DNA from 2 places in the Peribacillus sp. NPDC097264 genome. Region 2 is predicted to be linked to the other one. Evidence: riboswitches for the same ligand, from Rfam matches in the RefSeq annotation. Region 2 holds a riboswitch; the other holds the start of a gene.
The links. A riboswitch is a leader RNA that binds a small molecule or an ion and turns the genes downstream of it on or off. The one in region 2 is predicted to bind glycine.
Positions count from the first base shown of each region.

Region 1 (5,644 bases), on a different contig from region 2:
ATATTACGCAGATACATCCTCTTTCGCCTTCACGTCTAACGGTACCCGCTTATCCATTTTCAGTAGGTAGTAACAGGCTACAACGATTGCTAGGAAAACGATGCCCACAATCAAGGAAAGTCGCGTACTCGGGTTAAACCACATGCCGACCAATACCAATAGTAAGAATGCAATCGTTGCATAGTTGGTATACGGCGCAAAAGGCATTTTGAATGGATGGTTTTTCATTTCCTCAGCTCGTACCTTCCTGAACCTAAGCTCACTAATAAGAATCACGAACCATGGAATCATCCCGGGCAGCACACTTGCACTGTACACATACAGGAATATTTCCGGTGGAGCCAGGTAGTTCAGGACAACACCAATGGCCAAGCCCAACATGACAGCGATTGTACAATAGGCCGGCACTCCGCTTTTCGATATTTTTGCAAAGACCTTTGGCGCTTGCCCGTTCAAGGCAAGGGTATAAAGCATGCGCCCTGCACTGAAAATCCCACTATTGCATCCTGACATCGCCGCCGTGATCACGACAAAGTTGATGATGCCCGCGGCTGCGGTAATGCCTATTTTGGCAAAGGTCGATACAAACGGGCTTCCAAGTTCATCTAATTGATTCCAAGGAAATACCGTGACGATGACAAAAATCGCGCCGATATAGAAGATTAATATACGCCAAATGATTGTTTGGATCGCTTTTGTAATGGTCCTCTTCGGATCCTTTGCTTCACCTGCAGTGATTCCGATAAGTTCAACACCTTGATAAGATGCCACAACAAGGGAAAGGGCAAAGAAGAAACCTTTCCATCCCCCTGTAAAGAAACCGCCGTTAGCCCATAGATTGGAAAGGCCGATTGCCTCCCCACCATTCCCTATCCCGAAAAAGATAAGACCTAGACCGGCAATGATCATCAAGATGATGGTAACGATCTTGATCAGTGCAAACCAGAATTCGAATTCACCGAAGGATTTGACGGAAATGAGGTTAGCGGCGCCAAGGATGACCATGGCCACCACTCCCGGAATCCAAGCCGGCAGTTCAGGGAACCAAAAATTCATATATAATCCTACGGCAATGATTTCAGACATGCCGACCAACACCCATAGGAACCAGTTGCTCCAAGCAGTTACAAATCCTGCCAATGGATGGATATAATCACTCGCAAACGTTGCGAATGAGCCCGTAGTAGGCTCCAGGTACAGCATTTCCCCCATCGAACGCATGATAAAAAAGATAAAAAGTCCCGCGATGGCATACGCCAGCATGACAGAGGGGCCGGTCCACTTAATTGTGCTGGCAGATCCCATAAATAACCCAACACCAATCGTACCGCCCAAGGCAATCATCTGAATATGACGTGCCTCCAGCCCTCTAGTTAATTCTTTATTTGACATGATAACTCCCCCAGATGTACAAGCATAAAATGACGATTCTCTAATCCTTATTTAAGATAAGTAATTTAATAGATTTACAATGCTTCCTAAAGTACTCTACCCACAAAAGCATTTCCTTATCTTATAATAATAAATATTCCGTAGAAATACAAATGTACTTTTAGGAAAAACACTTTTGGCCGTCTAGAAGCAATGGATAGGAGGACATGAATGGTAATTATTCTTTCCCTATACGGGTGAAGGAATCCTATGTACTATTGATAGTAAGTATCGACGGAGGAGGAAAGAAAATGAAATTAATAGGAGAAAGAATCTATCTCCGTTATTTAAAAGAATCGGATGCACCTATCCTTTTAGAAAATACAAAGGATGAAGAGATACGGTATATGACAGGAACAAAATCTATATTCACTTTAGAGCAGCTTCAATGTCATATAAAGAATGTACGTGAAGATCCATCACGCCATGATCTAGCCATTTGCTTAAACGAAAGCGATCAAATGATCGGGGAATTATCCATCTCTGATATGGACGAAGAGGATAAAAAGGCGGGATTTAGAATTTCGATGAATACCATTGAATTAACGGGCAAAGGGTATGGTACAGAAGCTATCCGACTTGTTTTAGCATTTGTTTTTGAAGAATTATCTTTAAATCGTCTGCAACTGGAAGTATTCAGCCATAATTTACGTGGAATAAGAGCCTATGAAAAAGTTGGCTTTATCAAAGAGGGGATTTTACGAGAGTCTTTATATTTCAAAGGAAAATATTCGGACGAAATCATCATGGCCATTCTTAAAAGGGACTATGAAAAAATGTCCTTATCAAACTGATCCGGGGTTCGCATCGTTTCTTGGCATCAAACTGGTCATATAAATTCCACCCTCTACCGTATTTACAATATATCCCTTTGACCCAAAATCAAAATAATGATAGAATTCCATTATTATTTTAAAAGAATAAATGAATTGCCGAAAAGAATTTCATCTTTCACAGCGATCATTTATTACAACCACATACTAAGCAAGCGATGAATGCTATGGATCACACTATAGCAGGAGCAGCTTCTGGAGAGACTGTACACACGTGCAGCGCCGAAGGATTCACAATCTCAGGCAAAAGGACAGAAGAGTAACGAATATTTGTTATTCTTTAACCTTTCGAGATTGGTAGCTTCCAATCTCTTTTTTTATTGTCTTTTTTCAATCATCACTAAAAAAACGAAGTGAAATCGCTACTAAACTGGACAGATTCATTGCCCTGGTGATCGATTGGAATCAACGGACCATGTACTTCACATTCAAGAATTATAACAACGGGGGCGCACAAATTGGCTAAACAAGAATTGAAAAGGGATTTGAAAAATCGACATGTACAACTCATCGCCATAGGAGGAACCATCGGGACCGGGTTATTTTTGGGATCCGGAAAAGCCATACAGTTGGCGGGACCCTCCATTATCTTTTCGTATCTGATTATCGGGATTGCCTTGTTTTTCGTCATGAGGGCTTTAGGGGAATTGCTGTTGTCCAACGCGGGATATTCCTCATTCACCGAATTCGCCACGGAATACATCGGACCGTGGGCTGGTTTCGTGACTGGCTGGACCTACTGGTTCTGTTGGATCATGACGGCCATGGCCGATATCATCGCTGTCGGGGTCTATATGCAATATTGGTTCGACATTCCGCAATGGATCCCTGCACTTGCCTGCTTGGTGATTCTACTAGGATTGAATTTGTTGACCGTGAAGCTATTCGGAGAATTGGAGTTCTGGTTCTCCCTCATTAAAGTCATCACGATCGTCGCCTTGATCGTTGTGGGAATCGTCTTACTCATCATTGGTTTCCAAACCGATACAGGAACCGTTTCCCTCAACAACCTTTGGAGTCATGGGGGCATGTTCCCGAACGGCGCATCCGGCTTTTTGCTTTCCCTACAGCTAGTCGTCTTCTCCTTTGTTGGTGTCGAAATCATTGGGGTGACAGCGGCCGAAACCGCCAATCCGAAAAAAAATATCCCATCAGCGATCAATAAGATCCCTGTCCGGATATTGCTTTTCTATATCGGTGCCATCACCGTCATCCTTTGCGTCAATCCATGGACACAGCTCGATGCCGCAAGCAGCCCATTCGTGGAGGTCTTCGCCTTGATCGGGATTCCGGTTGCTGCAGGGATTATCAATTTCGTCGTGTTGACATCCGCCGCTTCTGCCGGGAATAGTGGATTGTTTTCAACAAGCCGCATGCTTTATACCTTGAGCAACAATAACGAAGCACCTGCAAAACTTAAGAAATTAAATAAACGTGCTGTTCCGAGTAATGCATTGGTTACGTCCACCATCGTTGTCTCCATTGGGGCATTATTAAGTAAAATCATACCGGAGCAAGCTTTCACCATCGTGACAACGATTAGTGCCATCTGCTTCCTATGGGTGTGGAGCATCATCTTGATTTCCCATATCCGGTATACGAAAAAACGGCCGGACTTAAGGGCTACGTCCACTTTCAAGGCTCCCTTAACACCTTTCATCAACTATGTAATCTTAGGGCTGTTTGTCTTCATCTTGATCGTCATGCTGTTTGCTGAGGCGACCAGGCCGTCATTATTGCTGACACCGCTTTGGTTCATTCTTTTAGCTGTCATATATAACTATCGAAAAAAATGAACGAGGAATTTTGGGATACGGAAGTCTACCTTCCTATCCCATTTTCCTGTGATTAAATGAGAAAGTAAAATGAAGCGTGACGAATATTTTTTTCTGCCACACTATTAATTTTTTTATCGAATTAGTGTAAGGTACTAGGTATTACGGAAACATTTTTTTAGAAAAACATCATAATCTGTGAAACATATTTAGAATGGAGGGGTTGCTTCATGAAAGTATTATATATTCTTACACTCGTTCCTTTTATCGGCATATTAGGGTTTCTTCCTTTTGTTAATAAAGTAGAACCTTATGTATTGGGGATGCCTTTTTATATGTTTTGGATGGCGATGTGGGTCGTGCTCACTTCCGTCACTCTAGCCGTCATGTATAAGTTGGATCCTAGGAACCGGGAAGGTGAAGAAGAATGAATATTGCTCTTATCATTATTTTAGCATTTTTACTTTTATCGATTTTTCTTGGGATCCGTTCGACAAAAGGAAAAGACATGAACCTGGAACAATGGACGGTGGGTGGTCGCGGTTTTGGCGCCATATTCGTCTTTCTATTGATGGCAGGGGAAATTTACACAACCTTCTCCTTCCTTGGAGGAAGCGGCTGGGCTTATGGAAAGGGTGCGCCCGCTTTATACGTCCTCATTTATATTACCTTGTCTTATGTATTATCCTATTGGCTACTTCCGGCCATTTGGAAATACGCAAAAGAAAATCGGCTTATGTCACAATCCGATTTCTTCGTAAGCAAATACAAGAGCCCAACTCTAGGGATTCTTGCTGCCCTTGTCGGCGTGGTATCGATGATTCCGGTCGTCGTCGTACAGCTCAAAGGCTTAGGGATCATTGTTTCCGAAGCATCATATGGCGCCATTTCCATGTCCACCGCTGTGTGGCTTGGAGCTATCAGCCTGACCATTTATGTCATGATTTCAGGCATTCACGGATCAGCCTGGACAGCCGTCATCAAGGACATCATGATGATCGTCATCATCGCATTCCTGGGCATTTATCTTCCAATTCATTACTTTGGTGGTCTTCAACCGATGTTCGAGACCATAAATGACGCCAAACCAGGTTTCCTGACGCTGCCCGAACAAGGTCTTAGCGTTTCTTGGTTCATCTCGACCGTCATCTTGCTCGTATTTGGTTTTTACATGTGGCCCCAAGTATTCAGTGCCGTCTATACGGCCCGGAGCGGAAAAACATTTCGTAAAAATGCCATCATCAGTCCACTGTATACGCTCATGTTACTATTTGTCTTTTTTGTAGGATTTGCAGCGATTTTGAAAGTGCCTGGACTGGAAGGCGCCGATGCGGACCTTTCCTTATTGCGCCTTGCGATCCAAACCTTTGATCCATGGTTTATAGGAATCATCGGTGCAGCTGGAATGTTGACCGCATTAGTGCCAGGATCGATGCTGTTGATGAGCGTCTCTACGCTCCTTGCGAAAAATGTCTATAAGGAACTCCATCCTGGAGCATCAGACCGGCATGTGGTACGTTTGGCCAAGTTACTCGTTCCCGTGATTGCACTCATATCCGTTTACTTCACCTTAAACGGCGGAGAAACGATGTCTGCTTTGATACT
Region 1 covers NZ_JBNNSR010000010.1:164,569-170,212, reverse strand. The annotation lists gene ACQKL0_RS16825 (amino acid permease) at 4-1,392, opposite strand; gene ACQKL0_RS16820 (GNAT family N-acetyltransferase) at 1,683-2,225, shown strand; glycine riboswitch at 2,450-2,529, shown strand; gene ACQKL0_RS16815 (amino acid permease) at 2,723-4,060, shown strand; gene ACQKL0_RS16810 (DUF3311 domain-containing protein) at 4,270-4,470, shown strand; gene ACQKL0_RS16805 (sodium:solute symporter family protein) at 4,467-5,644, shown strand, end outside.
Region 1: it holds a riboswitch for glycine, as region 2 does, so the genes downstream of both, ACQKL0_RS16815 (amino acid permease) here and gcvT (glycine cleavage system aminomethyltransferase GcvT) in region 2, are expected to answer to the same signal.

Region 2 (5,644 bases):
GGCGGAGTCAATGCACCAAGTGCAAGCGGATTACTCGATACGATAAACATCGATTTCTCGTTATGTATGATTGCTTCCATTTCCTTCAACGGTTCGATGCGTCCAAAGAAGTTGGGGTACTGTACGATGACACCTGCAATATCATCCGAAGCCAGGTCTTTTAAAGCAGCAATATCTGTGACTCCGTCTTTATGAGGAATCTCGATGACCTCCACCCGTTGACCCTTTGCGTAGGTTTTCACCACTTCCCTTGATTCAGGATGGACAGTAGATGATAATAGAATCTTTTTCCGGCGCGTTTGTCCGGCGGCAAGCATGGCCGCTTCGGCTAAGGCTGTTCCACCGTCATACATCGAGGAATTCGCCACCTCCATACCCGTCAATTCACATATCATCGTTTGATATTCAAAGATGGCCTGAAGCTCTCCTTGAGAAATTTCCGGTTGATAGGGAGTGTAGGCTGTATAAAACTCCGAACGGGATAGGACGTGATCGACGATGACAGGCGAATAATGATCATACACGCCAGCCCCAAGGAAAGATGCATAGTTTTTCAAATCCGCATTTTTGGAAGCCAGTTTCGATAGTTCCTTCATTAAGGCTGGCTCTGATTTTGCTGGTTTTATGTCATATTCACCTTGAAATCGGACATTTTCTGGTATATCGCTGAAGAGATCATCGACGGTTGTGACCCCTATAACTTCCAACATTTCTTTTTTATCCTGCTCTGTCATCGGTAAGTAACGATGTTTCATCTTATGGACCATTCCCTTCTATTTTCGTGTATTTTTATAAAAAGGTGTTTGGATAACAATGGCTTTCAGTCTCTTAGAACGGATTTCCACTTCTACTTCCGTGGATAGACTTGAGTGATTCTTATCGATAAGGACCAATCCTACATTTTTATTCAATGTTGGTGACTGAGTCCCTGTCGTCACTTCGCCAATGAGTTTCTCCCCGTTATATACTTTATAGCCATACCGAGGTATGCCTCTGTCAATCATTTCGATGCCAACAAGCTTACGTGGTGCCCCTTTTTCCTTTTGTTCGGCAAGCACGGCTTTCCCAAAAAAGTCTGACGCCTTATCCGGTTTAACCGCAAAACCAATCCCCGCTTCGATTGGGGTGATATCCGGCGAAAGCTCTTGACCATAAAGCGGTAGTTTTGCTTCGAACCGAAGGGTATCACGGGCCCCCAGTCCAATCGGTTGTATCCCATCATCTTTACCAGCTTCCAAAATTTTTCTCCAGAGGGCTGGACCATCCTCACTTCGGCAATATATCTCGAAACCATCTTCCCCCGTATACCCTGTACGTGAAACCATCGTGGATATATTATGAATGTGGACGTCTTCTTTAAATTTAAAAAAGCCAATTGTGCTTAAATCAGTTTGGTCGGTAATCTTCTGCAATACTTTCTCCGCTCGAGGACCCTGCAGAGCAAGTTGCGCATAATCGTTTGAAACATTATTGATGCTGACACCTTCCATACCATTCGCCTGAAGCCAATTGAAGTCTTTCTCGATGTTGGCTGCATTGACCACAAGCAGATAATCCTCTTCCGCTTTTTGGTAAACGATAAGATCGTCCACGGTCCCCCCATTTTCATAACACATGGCTGTGTATAGCGCTCCTCCCTGTTTCAGCTTGGCTACGTCATTCGTCAGCATCTTTTGTAAATAAGAAAGGCTCCCGAAACCTTTTACCTCAATCTCTCCCATATGCGACACATCAAATAAGCCACCTCTTGTACGCACAGCTTCGTGTTCATCTTTTATGCCGGTAAACTGCACAGGCAGTTCCCACCCACCAAAATCGATCGTTTTTCCACCGTGCTCACTGTAAACCTCGAATAATGGCGTTCTTTTTAAATTGCTCAAAAAATGACCTCCTTCAATTTTTTTGCTTGTTCTCTTCTTTCACCTGATATTCCTTAAAAAAAGACACAAAAAAGGACAGAGAAAGCCAAAATGGCTTTTTCTCTGTCCTGAAACCTGAAAGTTTACCTATTATTATAGGTTTTCCCCTTTGGTGGCCGTCATTAAATAATCGGCGCTCTCCAGAGTCGCGTCCGATAAGAGTTCATTTGCCTGAGAGATTCACTGCTAAGTTTGCTCCTTCGGCGCTACATATGTAGATGGTAGTCTCTCCCCTTATCCTCACCCGCATATTGATGGAAAAGACTGAAAATTTCCCACCTGATGGTCATCCATTTGCGTGAAATGGGTACCAATCTGCTCATTGTTGATCTTTGGATAAAGCACTATCCAAATGCTAATACTATAATAACTAAAATTATTATCCAAGAAGAATATTTTCCTTCTAACTTCATTACTATTGCAATTTTCTAAATATATTTACATCCTACCCTAAGATACTTTACTCTGCAATAACTTTCGTGGAGAAAGATTTTATTAACCTATAAAAAAGTTCATGGTCTAAAGAAACTAAGAAAATTATGTTTTAAGAAGGAGCAAGAATCAATGAAAATCAATATATCCTTCAGTTCTGATTGGAATGATGAATTTCTGCAAAAGATGGAAAACGACGGTCCATGGGGAAATTGGGATCTTTATAAACTGGCCATCCAAATGGAAGAGAACCTAATTATTCCTGATTTCGAAGGCTTACAAGCGCCTAAGCACCTTCAACAACTGACTCCCCTTCCCCATCAATTAGAGGCTGCACGTCAGGTGGTTGAACAGATGAATGGCAAAGCCATATTGGCTGATGAGGTCGGTCTTGGTAAGACTATCGAAGCGGGATTGATTTTAAAAGAATATATGATTCGGGGACTGGTTAAAAAGGTTTTGATCCTTGTACCCGCATCACTTGTCACCCAATGGGCTTTCGAACTGAATACGAAGTTTCATATTCCTGCAGTCGTTCAAAGGAAGAGTTATGTATGGGAATCATGCGACATCGTCATATCCTCCATCGATACGGCTAAGCGAGCCCCCCATCGGGATATCATTTTCAATCAAGAATATGACTTTATCATTATTGATGAAGCTCATAAACTTAAAAATAATAAAACGAAAAATTATGAATTTGTCCAAAATCTTAAAAAGAAATTCTGTTTATTGCTGACTGCTACACCCATTCAGAATAAAATCGAGGAAATCTTTAATCTCGTTTCATTATTAAAGCCTGGACACCTAGGAAATGCCGCACTCTTTTCCGAAAAATACAAAGGGAAAGGCCGGAACATTCTAGAAGATGAGCACTTAAAGGAGCTTGTCAATACGGTCATGATAAGAAACCGACGTGCCGATACTGGAATCGAATGGACGAAACGGCGTGTAGAGACGATCATCATTGAATTTTCACCAACTGAACAAGCCTTGTATGATGCCGTAACGAAGTTTAAACCAATATCAGACGGAACAAAAGGAAGTGCTTTTTCTTCACTCACCCTTCAAAGGGAAGCATGCAGCAGCCGAGAAGCAGTCTACTATACATTGAAGAATATGAAGGAAAAATACAAAGAACCATCGGCTGACTTTGAAGCAAGATTAGATGATCTGTTTGAGAAAGTAAACCTCACCGAACAAAATTCAAAGGCAGAGAAGGCTTTGGAACTGATTAAGAAAATTGATGACAAGGTCATTATTTTCACCGAATATCGTGCTACACAGCTTTATCTACAATGGTACCTGCAACAGCATGGCATTTCATCCGTTCCATTCCGCGGAGGGTTTAAGCGTGGTAAAAAAGATTGGATGAAGGAACTATTCCAGAAGAAAATCCAGGTATTGATTGCCACCGAAGCCGGAGGAGAAGGAATCAACCTACAGTTTTGCCATCACTTGATCAATTTTGATTTGCCTTGGAATCCAATGAGGTTGGAACAAAGGATTGGACGGATTCATCGACTTGGTCAAGAAGAAGACGTCATGATTTATAACTTTGCCACTAAAAATACAGTCGAAGAACATATTTTGAAATTGCTATATGAAAAAATCCACTTATTTGAAAAGGTAATTGGAGAATTGGATGATATTTTAACGAAGTTGGATATTAACAATATCGAGGAATATTTAATTGATGTTGTCGGAGAGTCCAAATCAGAAGGAGAAATGAAAATTAAAATGGATAATTTGTCTTCCATGATTCAGTTCGCACAAGCTATGAAGGATGGTGAAATCCATGCAGCAACAGGAAATTCATGATTTTTTAATAACCTACTTTCAATCCAACGCATGTGAGGTGTTGGAAAATACCTCTTCATATCTCACTGTTCAGTTAACGATCGAAATGGATAAGGAACTCATGAACAGACCTTTTTACTGGCACTATCTCGAAAAAACCGGTGGGATACCGAATCCTGGCATGCTTACGTTCATCACCCATCCCGAACTGGCACCGCCTGATTTGAAAGGGGAAATCATTCATTTTGGTTCGCCACGGCTCCACCAAATTATCCAGTCGACCAAGAGGCTGGCAGGTTTCATCAGGCTTTTTGAGGATAGGCCTCCCTTGAAGACGGGCCAAAGTCCACTTTTTCCTTGGCTCACCCAAAATGTAAAAATCTCTTATCAGTGTGACAGAAAAAAAGATATCTTCATGTCCATAGGACTTAATTTAATTTCCGGTGAATTCATAGAAGGATTTCATGAGCGTCTCCTGTCGGTCAAGGTCACTCCCAAAATACCGGATTATTCTTTTACACTTTCCCCCTTGATCATGCCTAAAAGCGGGCTATCCAGACTCGATACATATATTCGTAAAAGCTTCGAGAATGATGATCATACCTGGGCGGAAGAAGCGATGGAACGGTGGCAGACAGACTTGAATCTATTGGAACATTTTTATAAGGATATGGAAGATAAAAGCGAAAGCTATTTTACTGAGAAACAGGCATTGCAAGCCCAATATGAGCCAAATATCCAAATTACCATCATCAATGGCGGGCTATTCTATTTATCCGACCAATCATTAGCATAATGGTCTCTTTAGCAATCATTAAGAAAAGCAGATGTCTATGAATTCAAGACATCTGCTTTCTTTTTTTGACTTTTTTAATGAACATGGACACGGCGAAAGGGACAATCCCAAACCAGTGAGAAACTCTAGGCTCCTTATCCTCTTTCCGATGACGGCGCTTTTCTTTTCTTTCTCTCTTGGTTAAATTGAAATACTGTACGATTTGCTGTGTAATATATTTGATATAAGCGTTCGTAGACATACATTATCACCCATGACCAAGTATGCCCCATATTCGTATTCCATATTCGTATTCACCATAAATCGACATGTTAGTCCTTCAGTTTTTCTATCCATTCTATCACTCTACCTAGTTTTTTATCATATAGAATGATGATTCGGCCTGCTCGCTTATTTTTGGTGATAGAAGAAAATTCGATATAGGCATATCGCACATCCTGCTTCGTTAACCTATAGTGAACATCACCATTAGGATAGGCGATTTCCCCCTGAATGCTTTTGGGTACCTCATCCTCCCATTCGGCTGTCACTTCATTAACGGCCAGATGCACTAAGTGATCGGAAAGTAAGGTCTCTTCTACTTCTTTATAAAATTTTTTATCAATAATGAATTGATCAATCATCAGTATCGTGAACATGATAAAAACACTAGCTATAATCATAACCATTGGGAATATGACTCCTTTTTGATTATTCA
Region 2 covers NZ_JBNNSR010000004.1:30,432-36,075, reverse strand. The annotation lists gene gcvPA (aminomethyl-transferring glycine dehydrogenase subunit GcvPA) at 1-755, opposite strand, end outside; gene gcvT (glycine cleavage system aminomethyltransferase GcvT) at 774-1,880, opposite strand; glycine riboswitch at 1,981-2,065, opposite strand; glycine riboswitch at 2,069-2,163, opposite strand; gene ACQKL0_RS07220 (DEAD/DEAH box helicase) at 2,484-4,172, shown strand; gene ACQKL0_RS07215 (YqhG family protein) at 4,150-4,947, shown strand; gene ACQKL0_RS07210 (YqzE family protein) at 4,991-5,188, opposite strand; gene comGG (competence type IV pilus minor pilin ComGG) at 5,259-5,615, opposite strand; gene comGF (competence type IV pilus minor pilin ComGF) at 5,638-5,644, opposite strand, start outside.